3 regions of the Pseudomonas abieticivorans genome follow, and region 3 is predicted to be linked to each of the others. Evidence: riboswitches for the same ligand, from Rfam matches in the RefSeq annotation. Region 3 holds a riboswitch; each other region holds the start of a gene.
The links. Region 3 has a riboswitch for cobalamin ahead of L9B60_RS03045 (ABC transporter substrate-binding protein). Riboswitches for the same ligand answer to the same signal wherever they lie in the genome.
Positions count from the first base shown of each region.

Region 1: another riboswitch for cobalamin. It lies ahead of L9B60_RS22675 (CbtB domain-containing protein); the one in region 3 lies ahead of L9B60_RS03045 (ABC transporter substrate-binding protein).
Region 2: another riboswitch for cobalamin. It lies ahead of cobO (cob(I)yrinic acid a,c-diamide adenosyltransferase); the one in region 3 lies ahead of L9B60_RS03045 (ABC transporter substrate-binding protein).

Region 1 covers NZ_CP094975.1:4,970,633-4,974,619, reverse strand. The annotation lists gene cobW (cobalamin biosynthesis protein CobW) at 1-321, opposite strand, end outside; cobalamin riboswitch at 418-617, opposite strand; cobalamin riboswitch at 906-1,099, shown strand; gene L9B60_RS22675 (CbtB domain-containing protein) at 1,196-1,381, shown strand; gene L9B60_RS22670 (CbtA family protein) at 1,393-2,082, shown strand; gene L9B60_RS22665 (cobalamin biosynthesis protein) at 2,082-2,486, shown strand; gene cobM (precorrin-4 C(11)-methyltransferase) at 2,542-3,288, shown strand; gene nfuA (Fe-S biogenesis protein NfuA) at 3,337-3,921, opposite strand.
Region 2 covers NZ_CP094975.1:3,938,696-3,942,682, forward strand. The annotation lists partial or broken gene L9B60_RS18085 (C40 family peptidase) at 1-66, shown strand, start outside; partial or broken gene L9B60_RS18090 (PQQ-dependent sugar dehydrogenase) at 96-1,410, opposite strand; cobalamin riboswitch at 1,639-1,864, shown strand; gene cobO (cob(I)yrinic acid a,c-diamide adenosyltransferase) at 2,004-2,615, shown strand; gene L9B60_RS18100 (cobyrinic acid a,c-diamide synthase CobB) at 2,612-3,925, shown strand; gene bluB (5,6-dimethylbenzimidazole synthase) at 3,918-3,987, shown strand, end outside.
Region 3 covers NZ_CP094975.1:704,651-708,637, reverse strand. The annotation lists gene L9B60_RS03055 (ABC transporter ATP-binding protein) at 1-77, opposite strand, end outside; gene L9B60_RS03050 (FecCD family ABC transporter permease) at 74-1,114, opposite strand; gene L9B60_RS03045 (ABC transporter substrate-binding protein) at 1,111-2,142, opposite strand; adenosylcobalamin (AdoCbl) riboswitch at 2,185-2,271, opposite strand; gene hemB (porphobilinogen synthase) at 2,431-3,405, shown strand.

The DNA of each region.
Region 1 (3,987 bases), 2.4 Mb from region 3:
GCTGGTTTCGATCAGGATGTGGTCCAGGTCGCCACGGCGGGCCACCAGTTCGCGCATCACCGGGAAAAACTCTTCTTGCACGGTGCAGCACAGGCAGCCGTTGGCCAGCTCGAAGATACGCCCATTGGCTTCTTCTTCGGTGCAGCCGATGGTGCACTGCTTGAGGATCTCGCCGTCGATGCCCAGCTCGCCGAATTCGTTGACGATGACCGCGATGCGGCGGCCCTGGGCGTTGTCCAGCATGTGGCGCAGCAAAGTGGTCTTGCCCGAGCCCAGGAAGCCGGTAACGATAGTGACGGGAAGTTTGGCCAGTGTTTTCATCGGATGCCCTTGGCAGGTGGGCGGGCATGCGCGACGAGAACCGCGAGTGCTGGGCACGCGGGTGCGTTCGTCACCGGATCACCCCGCCCGGTTGTAGTGAGAAACTTGTTCGAGGCAGGTCTCCTGGCTCGCAGTGCGCAGGCCCAAGGCCTGCCGTGCCGGCGCCTTCCCGCGCCTAGCGCAGTGGCCTTGCCAACACCTCACCGCTTACAGTTGCGGGGGCAGCCGCGGCTTGAACCGCGTTCCCATCTTGGCTCAAGGGTTGCCCCTCGAGAACCTCGAAGGTGCAAGGCTACGCAGTGGTGGGGGGGAGGTCAATGGGGGCTGGCTTGAGATTCGGTAACGGCCACCACCGGCCGGCCGCGCGGCCTTATCGCAAGCAAGCTTGCTCGCACATTATCGGTGGGATTAGAGTTATCCAAGGCAGGCAACGCCTCTCCATCAGAATGCAGTACGTTGCAAAAGATGTGGGAGCAAGCTTGCTTGCGACAGGCCGCGCGGGCGGCCGGTCTCAGCCACACTTGAATCCACCGCCCGCCACTCCAAAACCCTGCACCATTGACTCCCCGCCCTGCCCCATGCTCTCCTTGCACCTTCGTTTGGGTGCCCTTCACAGGGTGAAACGGGAAGCCGGTCAAGTCCGGCGCTGCCCCCGCAACGGTAAGTGAGCGATGCATCTGTACCACTGTGCCAGCAGTTCGGCATGGGAAGGTGATGCAGCCTGGCAATGACATTGCCCCTCACAAGCCCGGAGACCGGCCCAATCAATCCATTGACAACCCGCGGTGGGCGGGCGCTGTTGAGAGCTTGCGGGCGTGCTGCGCGCAAGATCTTTGCGCCCCCTGTCGTCCTGAAAACGATACGAGGGAACGCCATGTCCGTTATTACCCACAGCCACGCAGGCTCCACCACCACCACCCAAAGCCAACGCCTGGTCGCTGCCATTGGCGCTGCCGTGCTCGGCGCGTGCCTGGTGTACTTTGCCGGTTTCTCGCACATCGCCGCGGTGCACAACGCCGCCCATGACACCCGCCACAGCTCCGCGTTCCCGTGCCACTGAGTGCCGACCCGATGATCAAGCGAATTGCCCAGACGGCCGGCTTCACCGGCCTGCTCGCCGCCCTGCTGTTGACGCTGCTGCAAAGCTTTTGGGTGGCGCCGCTGATTCTCAAGGCCGAAACCTTCGAGAAGGCCCCGGCGATGCAGATGCACGAGCACAGCGAGGCCACCCCTGCCGCCCATGAGCATGATGAAGAAGCCTGGGAGCCCGAAGACGGCTGGCAGCGCGTGGTGTCGACCACCGGCGGCAACTTGGTGGTGGCCGTGGGTTTTGCCCTGATGTTGGCCGCGCTCTACACCCTGCGCGCACCGGGCAACACCCGCGAAGGCTTGCTGTGGGGCCTGGCCGGTTTCGCCGTGTTCTGCCTGGCGCCCACCTTGGGCCTGCCACCGGAGCTGCCGGGGACGGCGGCCGCGGACCTGGCGCAGCGGCAAATCTGGTGGATTGGCACCGCCGCCTCCACCGCCGTGGCCCTGGCGCTTATGGTGTTCAGCCGCAACTGGCTGCTCAAGGGCCTGGGCGTGCTGATTTTGCTGACCCCCCACGTGATTGGCGCGCCGCAGCCTGAAATGCATCACAGCCTGGCGCCTGAAGCGTTGGCCGCCGAGTTCAAGGTCGCCTCGACCTTGACCAACGCCGCCTTCTGGCTGGCACTGGGCTTGATCAGTGCCTGGTTGTTCCGCCGCAAGCAGCAGGCCTGATGAAGCTGGTGGCCGGGTTTGGCTGCCAGAAAGGCTGCCCGGCCGAAGTGTTGGGCAGCCTGCTCCAAGCCACCTTGCTGCGCTTCAACCTGCAAGGTGCCGAACTGCTCGGCCTGGCCAGCCTGGACATCAAGCAGCATGAACCGGGCTTGCAGGCATTGGCCGAGCAACTGCAGCGGCCGCTGAGTTTTTTCAGCGCCGCGCAACTGCTGCCATTGGAGCCGCTGCTCAGCCACCGGTCTGCCGTCGCTTTCGCCCACACCGGTTGCCATGGCGTGGCCGAAAGCGCGGCCTTGGCGTTGGCCCAGAGGCTGGGCGGGCAACCGGCCAGCCTCTTGGTCACCCGGCAAAAAAATGCCCAGGCCACCCTCGCATTGGTACAAATCCCCCACGATCCGCGATAATCATCCCCCGCCTACTTGAAAGTTGTTCAAGCAGCGCCTTTTTCAGGACACGTGCATGACCGTCTATTTCATCGGCGCAGGCCCCGGCGACCCCGAACTGATCACGGTCAAGGGCCAACGCCTGATCCGCAGTTGCCCGGTGATCATCTATGCCGGCTCCCTGGTGCCCACCGCCGTGTTGCAGGGCCATACGGCCGATCAGGTGATCAACAGCGCCGAGTTGCACTTGCAGCAAATCATCGATCTGATCCAGGCCGCCCACGCCCGTGGCCAGGACGTGGCGCGGGTGCATTCCGGCGACCCTAGCCTGTATGGCGCGATCGGCGAGCAGATTCGTCATCTGAAGGCGTTGGGCATTCCCTTTCAGATCATCCCCGGCGTCACCGCCACCGCAGCCTGCGCGGCGTTGTTGGGCGCGGAACTGACCCTGCCAGACATCTCGCAAACGGTGATTTTGACGCGCTACGCCACCCAGTCACCGATGCCCAAGGGTGAAGAGTTGGCCAGCCTGGCCCAGCATGGGGCCACCATGGCCATCCATTTGGGCGTGCAGCATTTGCCGAAGATACTTGACGAATTGTTGCCCCATTACGGTGCCGACTGCCCGATCGCCGTGGTGCACCGCGCCAGCTGGCCGGATCAGGACTACGTGGTGGGTACCCTGGCCGACATCGTCGACAAGGTGGCGGCCAAGGGTTTCCGGCGCACCGCCTTGATACTGGTCGGGCGGGTGCTGGGCAGCGATGTGTTTGGCGAATCAGCGTTGTATCGAGCCGGCCACGCCCATGTGTACCGACCATAAAAAAACGGCGCTCACGGGGCGCCGTTTTTCAATGCCGCAGCGAACGCCTTAGTAATAGGCGTTTTCTTTCTGCGTGTGGTCGGTTACGTCCCGAACGCCCTTGAGCTCCGGAATGCGCTCCAGCAAGGTACGCTCGATGCCTTCGCGCAAGGTCACGTCGGCCTGGCCACAACCCTGGCAACCGCCACCGAACTGCAGCACGGCAATGCCATCCTCGACCACGTCGATCAGGCTGACCTGGCCGCCATGGCTGGCCAAGCCGGGGTTGATCTCGGTCTGCAGGTAGTAGTTGATGCGCTCGTTGACCGGGCTGTCATCGTTAACCATCGGCACCTTGGCGTTCGGCGCCTTGATGGTCAGCTGGCCGCCCATGCGGTCGGTGGCGTAGTCCACCAGCGCGTCTTCCAAAAACGGCACGCTGAAGGCATCCAGGTAAGCCGTGAAGCTGGCAAGGCCCAGGGCCTCGTCTTCAGGCTTCTCTTCGCCTGGCTTGCAATAGGCGATGCAGGTCTCGGCGTATTGAGTCCCTGGCTGGGTGATAAAAATGCGAATGCCGATGCCCGGGGTGTTCTGCTTGCTCAGCAGATCAGCCAGGTAATCGTGTGCAGCGTCAGTAATCGTTATGGCGCTCATGTAAGTTCCTCACAGACTTGCCCGCAGTTTACGCCAAAGCCGGCCCCGGACAAAGCCCCAGTAATT
Region 2 (3,987 bases), 3.2 Mb from region 3:
TGGCAGAAGGCTTACCTGAACGCCAAGCGGGTGTTACAGCCGGAGCATTTGGCACATAACCCTTAGTTTTGGGGTTAGGGCCGCTGCGCACTGGCTTACTTGGCCGCCGTCACTCGCCACACCTTGTTTCCCACATCATCGGCCACCAGCACTCCGCCTTTATGGTCGCTGGTGATGCCCACTGGCCGCCCCATGGCCTCTTCCTTGTCATCCAGGAAACCGGTCAGGAAATCGACCGGCTGCCCGGTCGGACGACCGGCAGTGAAGGGCACGAAGATCACTTTGTAGCCACTGTGCGGTTTGCGGTTCCAGGAGCCGTGCTGGCTGACGAAGGCGCCGTGGTTGAACGGTGCCGGCAACCCGTCGGCCTCGGCGAAGGTCATGCCGATGGACGCGGTGTGCGGGCCTACGGCGTAGTCCGGAGCGATGGCCTTGGCGACCATTTCCGGGTTCTGCGGGGAAACCCGGGCATCCACGTGCTGGCCGTAGTAGCTGAAGGGCCAACCGTAGAAGGCGCCATCCTTGACCGAGGTGATGTAGTCGGGCACCAGGTCGCTGCCAATTTCGTCACGCTCGTTCACCGACGTCCACAATTGCCCGCTGGTGGGCTCCCAGCCCATGCCGTTGGGGTTGCGCAGGCCGGAGGCGAAGATGCGGTGCTGGCCGGTGGCCGGGTCCACCTCCCAGATGGCCGCGCGGCCTTTCTCGGCGTCCAGGCCGTTTTCGCCGACGTTGCTGTTGGAGCCCACGGTGACGTAGAGCTTTTTGCCGTCGGGGCTGGCGATGACGTTTTTGGTCCAGTGGTGGTTGAGGGTGCCGCCTGGCAAGTCGACCACTTTGGTGCCGGTGCCACTGATGGCGGTCATGCCCGGCTCGTAGTGGAAGCGCAGCAGCGCATCGGTGTCGGCCACGTACAGGTCGTTGCCGACCAGGGTCATGCCGAACGGTGAGTTGAGATTGGTCAGGAACACCGTGCGGGTTTCTGCCACGCCATCACCGTCCTTGTCCCGTAGCAAGGTGATGCGGTTGGCACTGGGTACGCCGGCGCCCGCTTTGCCCATCACGGTCTTCATCACCCAGCCCTTGATGCCCTTGCTGTCGTCGGGCTTGGGCGGGGCGTTGGTTTCCGCCACCAGCACGTCGCCGTTAGGCAGTACGTACAGCCAGCGTGGGTGGTCGAGGTTTTCCGCGAACGCGTCCACTTGGGTGCCTTGCGCAGCCTGGGGTTTCTCGCCTTGAGGCCAGCCAACGGCGTTGGCGATGTTGACGGTGGGGATCAGGGTTTTGTTCGGTGCCGGCAGCTGCGGTGAGGGGCCGGTGCCGTCGGAAACTTTACAGCGTGGAGGATTCCCCGCAGGCGCCAAGCGCGACGGTGGTGAGGATGACGAGGGCCAGGCGGGTCTTGTGCATAGCGGGTGCTCCCGGGTGCGCATTGGGGTTATGTAGAGTAGAGACGTGTCGCAGCTCGGAGGTTCAAGCCAATTTCCTGCCTGCTCTGATCTGCTCTTGATCTTGATTGTGTGCCCCATCAAGCGCCCGGGCCGTCATCCGCTTGAGCGACGCCGGAGGGAGGAGGCCACTTCACCTTTGCGGTCTTACAGAGCGCCTTTAATTGACGCTCCACCCCCAACCCTCTACCCTTCGCGGGTTGTTCCAGGTGCCTTGTAGCGTTGAAGCTGGCAGGGTGAAACAGGGAAGCCGGTGAGCCTGCCATGCAGATGATCCCGGCGCTGCCCCCGCAACGGTAAATGAGTCAATACCGCGCATTGCGCCACTGGGCCAGGATGGTTCCGGGAAGGCGCGCGGTCTGGGTGTGTGTGCCCCGCTCATGAGCCCGGAGACCGGCCTGGGACATTCGATGGCATCACGTTGGCATTGCCCGTGGGCCTTTTCAATTCTTCTGTCGCGCGGGTGAGAGCGGCATTGACGATTGTGCGCTGCACCCGGCCGGGTAGCGGTGTCTCGTCGATGCCCCCTGCGCGCAGGTGTAGCGGAGCGCTGCGATGAGTGAATCCCAGGAACGTGACGAGCGCCATGTGGCGCGCATGTTGCGCAAGAAAGCCATAATCGATGAACGCATCGCCAACTCGCCCAACGAGTGCGGGCTGATGCTGGTGCTCACCGGCAACGGCAAGGGTAAAAGCAGCTCGGCCTTCGGCATGCTGGCCAGGGCCATGGGCCATGGCCTACAGTGCGGCGTGGTGCAGTTTATCAAGGGCCGCAACAGCACCGGCGAAGAGCTGTTTTTCCGCCGCTTCCCCGAGCAGGTCAGCTACCACGTGATGGGTGAAGGCTTTACTTGGGAAACCCAGGATCGCCAACGCGACATCGCCGCCGCGCAGGCGGCCTGGGAAGTGTCATGCCAGCTGTTGCGCGACCCGAGCATCGGCTTGGTGATCCTCGACGAACTGAACATCGCCCTCAAACACGGCTACCTGGACCTTGACCAGGTGCTGGCCGATTTGCAGGCGCGCCCGCCGATGCAACACGTGATTGTCACGGGGCGCGGGGCCAAGCCTGAAATGATCGAGCTGGCCGATACCGTGACCGAGATGGGCATGCTCAAGCACGCCTTCCAGGCCGGTATTCGTGCCCAGAAAGGGATCGAGCTGTGAGTGATGCGCGACATTGCCCGGCGGTGCTGATTGCCGCACCGGCGTCTGGCCAGGGCAAGACCACCGTCACCGCGGCGCTGGCCCGTTTGCATCGCAACCAGGGCCGCAATGTACGCGTGTTCAAGTGCGGCCCAGACTTCCTCGACCCCATGATTTTGGAACGTGCCAGCGGCCACCCGGTGTATCAGCTGGACCTGTGGATGGTGGGCGCCGAGGAAAGCCGTCGGTTGCTGTGGGAGGCGGCCGGCGAGGCCGACCTGATCCTGATCGAAGGGGTGATGGGGCTGTTTGACGGCACGCCGTCCAGCGCCGACCTGGCGCGCCACTTTGGCGTGCCCGTGTTGGGCGTGATCGACGGCACCGCCATGGCCCAGACGTTTGGCGCGCTGGCCCTGGGGCTGGCGCGCTACCAGCCAGACCTGCCGTTTGCCGGCGTGCTGGCCAACCGCGTCGGCACCCTGCGCCACGCGCAACTGTTGGAAGGCAGCCTGACTGAAGGCTTGCGCTGGTACGGCGCGTTGTCGCGCGAGACGGGTATCGAACTGCCCAGCCGCCACTTGGGCCTGGTGCAGGCCAGCGAACTGAATGACCTGGACGTACGCCTGGATGCCGCGGCGGCGGCGTTGGCCGAGAGCTGCGAAGTGGCCTTGCCGCCGGCCGTGACTTTCGCCGCGCCGACCGTGGTGCCGGCCGAGCCATTGTTGGCCGGCGTGCGCATTGCCATTGCCCGCGACGAAGCCTTCGCCTTTACCTACGGCGCCAGTCTCGACCTCTTGGCCGCGATGGGCGCGCACCTATCATTCTTCTCGCCGATCCACGACCGCGAACTGCCGCCCTGTGACAGCCTGTACCTGCCCGGTGGTTACCCGGAACTGCACCACGCCGTGCTGGCGGCCAACACGCCGATGCTGGCGGCCATCCGCGCTCACCATCAGGCCGGCAAACCTTTATTGGCCGAATGTGGTGGCATGCTCTACTTGCTGGATGCGCTGACCGACGTCGACGGCCAGCGCGCCGAACTGCTGGGGTTGCTGACCGGTGAAGCGGTGATGCAGAAACGCCTGGCGGCCCTGGCCTTGCAGAGCGTGGTGTTGCCGGAAGGCTTGCTGCGGGGGCACACCTACCATCACTCGCTGACCGCCACCAGCCTGGAGCCGATCGCCCGTGGCGTCAGCCCCAATGGCGGTCGCGGCGCAGAAGCGGTGTACCGCGATGGGCGCCTGACGGCGTCGTACGTGCACTTCTATTTCCCGTCCAACCCGGCGGCCATCGCGCGCTTGCTGGCGCCCACGAGCACCCTTGATGACTGACCAGGCTTACAGCGAGGCCGAGCGCGCGGCCCTTTACCGGGTGATCAGCGAGCGCCGTGACA
Region 3 (3,987 bases):
GGGACCGTCACGCTCACGCCATCCAGGATCAGTTGGCCACCGGCCGTCCAGCCGACATCGTGGGCCACCAGGCTCATGGGTGATGCCTGCGGCGGTACAGCAAAAAGGCAAAGGCCGGGGCACCGACCAGGGCCGTGACCACGCCAATGGGCAGCACCTGGCCGGGCACGATCAGCCGCGAGGCGATGTCGGCCAACACCATGAAGTGTGCGCCGATCAGCACTGAGGCCAGCAGCAGGCGCACGTGCCCGGGGCCCACCAGAAAGCGCGCCATGTGTGGCACCACCAGGCCGACAAAGCCCACCGCACCGACCACGCTGACGATGCTCGCGGTGATCAACGCGGTCACCCCAAACAGCAGCAGGCGCACCGGCGCCACGGCCACGCCGAGCGTGCGCGCAGCGTCTTCGCCGAACACGAATGCATCCAGCGCCCGGGCAAACAGCAGGCACACCAGCAAGCCTGCGGCCACCACTGCAGCCAGCAGGTACACGTCTGGCCAGCGCACGCCGCCCAAGCTGCCCAGTAGCCAGAACATTACGCTGCGGGCCTGCTCGGCGTTGGCCGACGTCGAGACGATCCAGGCGGTGAGGGCGTTGAACAGTTGTGAGCCGGCCACCCCAGCCAGGATCACCTGGGTCGGCCCACCCCGTATGCCCGCCGCCAGCAGCAACACCAAGGTGCAGGCCAGCGCCGCGCCCAGGAAGGCCCCCAGCGAGATACCGATCAGGCCGCCGCCCAGCCCCAACAGCATCACCAGCACGGCGCCGGTGGATGCGCCGGCACTCACGCCCAGCACGTAGGGCTCGGCCAGGGCGTTGCGCAGCAAAGCCTGCAGTACTGCGCCGCACACCGCCAGGCCCGCGCCACAGCAGGCGGCGGCCAGGGCGCGGCTCAGGCGGTACTCCCAGATGATCCCCTGCTGGATACGCGGCAGCGGGTAGTCGCCCAGGCCCAGGCCATTGAGCAACGCCTTGATCGTCACGCCGAGGGGGATGGTCATTTCGCCCAGCGACACGGCCAAGGCGATCGACAGGCTTAGCGTCAGCAGTGCCAGCACGGCCAGCAGCCAGCGCCAGGCGCGGGCGTTTTCTGCGGCGAAGCGTGAAATCACTGCGCTTTCCCGAACGTGCCCAGGCCGATGGCGATGTGTTCAATGGCATCGACCACGCTCATGGACGGGTTCAGTGACTGCGCGTCCACCACGATGATGTGGTTGTCGCGCACCGCTTTGAGCTCGCGGGTCACCGGGTCGCTACGCAGGAACGCCAGCTTTTTCTCGACATCGTCGGCGGGGTACAGGCGCCGGTCCATGCGCGCCACCACGATCACATCGGGGTTGCGCGCAGCGATGGTTTCCCAGCTCACGCCAGGCCATTCTTCGTCGCTGTCGATGATGTTGTGCAGGCCCAGCACCTGGTTGATGTAGCCAGGCGCGCCATTCTTGCCGGCCACCCATGGGTCGCCCTCCAGCCGCGTGCTGGAGAACCAATACATCACCGACAACGGCGCGTGCGGCTGGGCGTTGGCGGTCTTGACGGCTTGCGCGACGCGTTGGCGCAATTGCCCGACCAGGGCATCGCCGGCAGCCTTCACGTCGAAGATCTGCGCCAGCTCATGGATTTCCTGTTCCACCAGGCCCAGGGAATACAACTGGCTGCGGCTACCGTCGGCGTTGGAGGTGGCCGTCAGGCCCTTGCCCTGGCAGTCGCTGGGCGACACGTAGGAGGGGATGCCCAAGGCATCGAGCTGCTCTGGCGTGGCCACTTCGCCCTGTGGGCCGACGTGGTAGGTGTACTGGGCCAGCACGATGTCGGGGGCGGCCTTGGCCACCGCTTCAAAGCTTGGCGCATTGCTGGCCAGGCGCGGCACCGTGGCGCCTGCGGCCTGCAACGCGGGCGGCAGCGGCCCGAACCACACGCCGGTGCCCACCATGCGCGGCGCCAGGCCCAGCGACAACAGCAACTCGGTGCTGGCCTGGCCCAGGGTGACGGCGCGTTGCGGCTTGGCCTGGATGACCACCTCGCGGCCGCAGTTCTGCACCGTCAGCGGGTAGTGGGTGGCCGCCTGGCTTTCGCTCAGGGGCAGGATAACGGCGAGGGTGCAAAACAACAGGCGAATGCAATGACGGCGGATCAACATGCAGCGGCTCCCGGGATGGCGCGTCCGTAAGGGGGGAAGGGGGCCTGCCGCAAGGTCTGGCTTTCGCCGTAAAACGACGAACACAGTGGCGCGACCGCGCCGGATTCCAACCGGCTTCCTGCAACAGGCATGTATTAAATACGGGGCATACGATACGCGAAAAGCCTACGGGCTTCGCCCCCTTGGCCGAACTATTGTTGCGCCCCCTGCAACAACCTGTTGGGCGATCAAGGCTGGCCTGGCGGCCCATCAAGGCATAAGCTGCGCCTATTTGATCGGAGGCCCCTGATGCCCAGCCAATTCCCCAGCGTTCGCCCACGTCGCCTGCGCCGCTCCGAAAGCCTGCGCGGCTTGTTCCAGGAAACCGAATTCACCCTCAACGATCTGGTGCTGCCGATTTTCGTCGAAGAAGAAATCGACGACTTCGTGCCCATCACCAGCATGCCGGGCGTGATGCGTATCCCTGAGTCCAAACTGGCCAGTGAAATCGAACGCTACGCCCGCGCCGGCATCAAGTCGGTGATGACCTTTGGCGTGTCCCACCACCTGGACGACACTGGCAGCGACACCTGGAACGAAAACGGCCTGGTGTCACGCATGGCGCGTATTTGTAAAGACGCCGTGCCCGAGATGGTGGTCATGGCCGACACCTGCTTCTGCGAATACACCAGCCACGGCCACTGCGGCGTGCTGCACGGCCACGACGTGGACAACGACGCCACCTTGGTCAACCTGGGCAAGCAGGCGGTCGCGGCGGCCCGTGCCGGTGCCGACTTCATCTCGCCGTCGGCGGCGATGGATGGCCAGGTCGGCGCCATTCGCAGCGCGCTCGATGCCGCAGGCTTTATCGATACCTCGATCATGGCCTATTCGACCAAGTTCGCCTCGGCGCTCTACGGCCCGTTCCGCGAAGCCGGCGGCAGCGCGCTGAAGGGCAACCGCAAAAGCTACCAGATGAACCCGATGAACCGCCGCGAAGCGGTGCGCGAATCGCTGCTGGACGAGCAGGAAGGCGCCGACGTGATCATGGTCAAGCCGGCGGGCGCCTACCTGGACATCATCCGCGACATCCGCGAAGCCTCGCGCCTGCCGCTGGCCGCCTACCAGGTGAGCGGCGAATACGCGATGATCAAATTCGCCGCCCAGGTAGACGCCATCGACGAGGCCCGCGTAGTGCGCGAAAGCCTGGGCTCGATCAAGCGTGCCGGCGCCGACCTGATCTTCACCTACTTCGCCATGGACCTGGCGCGCGACGGGATCTGATTGCAGTAGAAGCGGCGGCTCGACGCCCCGATTCATCCGCGAAAGGATCGCCACGGTGGTCCAGGCAGACCGCGTCGTGTGCTTCGCGGATAAATCCGCTCCTACAGGGGGATGCGGTCGTCTGTAGGAGCGGATTCATCCGCGAAAAGAACGCCACGGTGGTTCAGACAGACCGCGTCGTGTGCTTCACGGATAAATCCGCTCCTACAGGGGGATGCGGTCGTCTGTAGGAGCGGATTCATCCGCGAAAAGTACGCCACGGTGGTTCAGACAGACCGCGTCGTGTGCTTCGCGGATAAATCCGCTCCTACAGGGGTATGCGGTCGTCTGTAGGAGCGGATTCATCCGCGAAAAGTACGCCACGGTGGTTCAGACAGACCGCGTCGTGTGCTTCGCGGATAAATCCGCTCCTACAGGGGTATGCGGTCGTCTGTAGGAGCGGATTCATCCGCGAAAAGTACGCCACGGTGGTTCAGACAGACCGCGTCGTGTGCTTCGCGGATAAATCCGCTCCTACAGGGGTATGCGGTCGTCTGTAGGAGCGGATTCATCCGCGAAAAGTACGCCACGGTGGTTCAGACA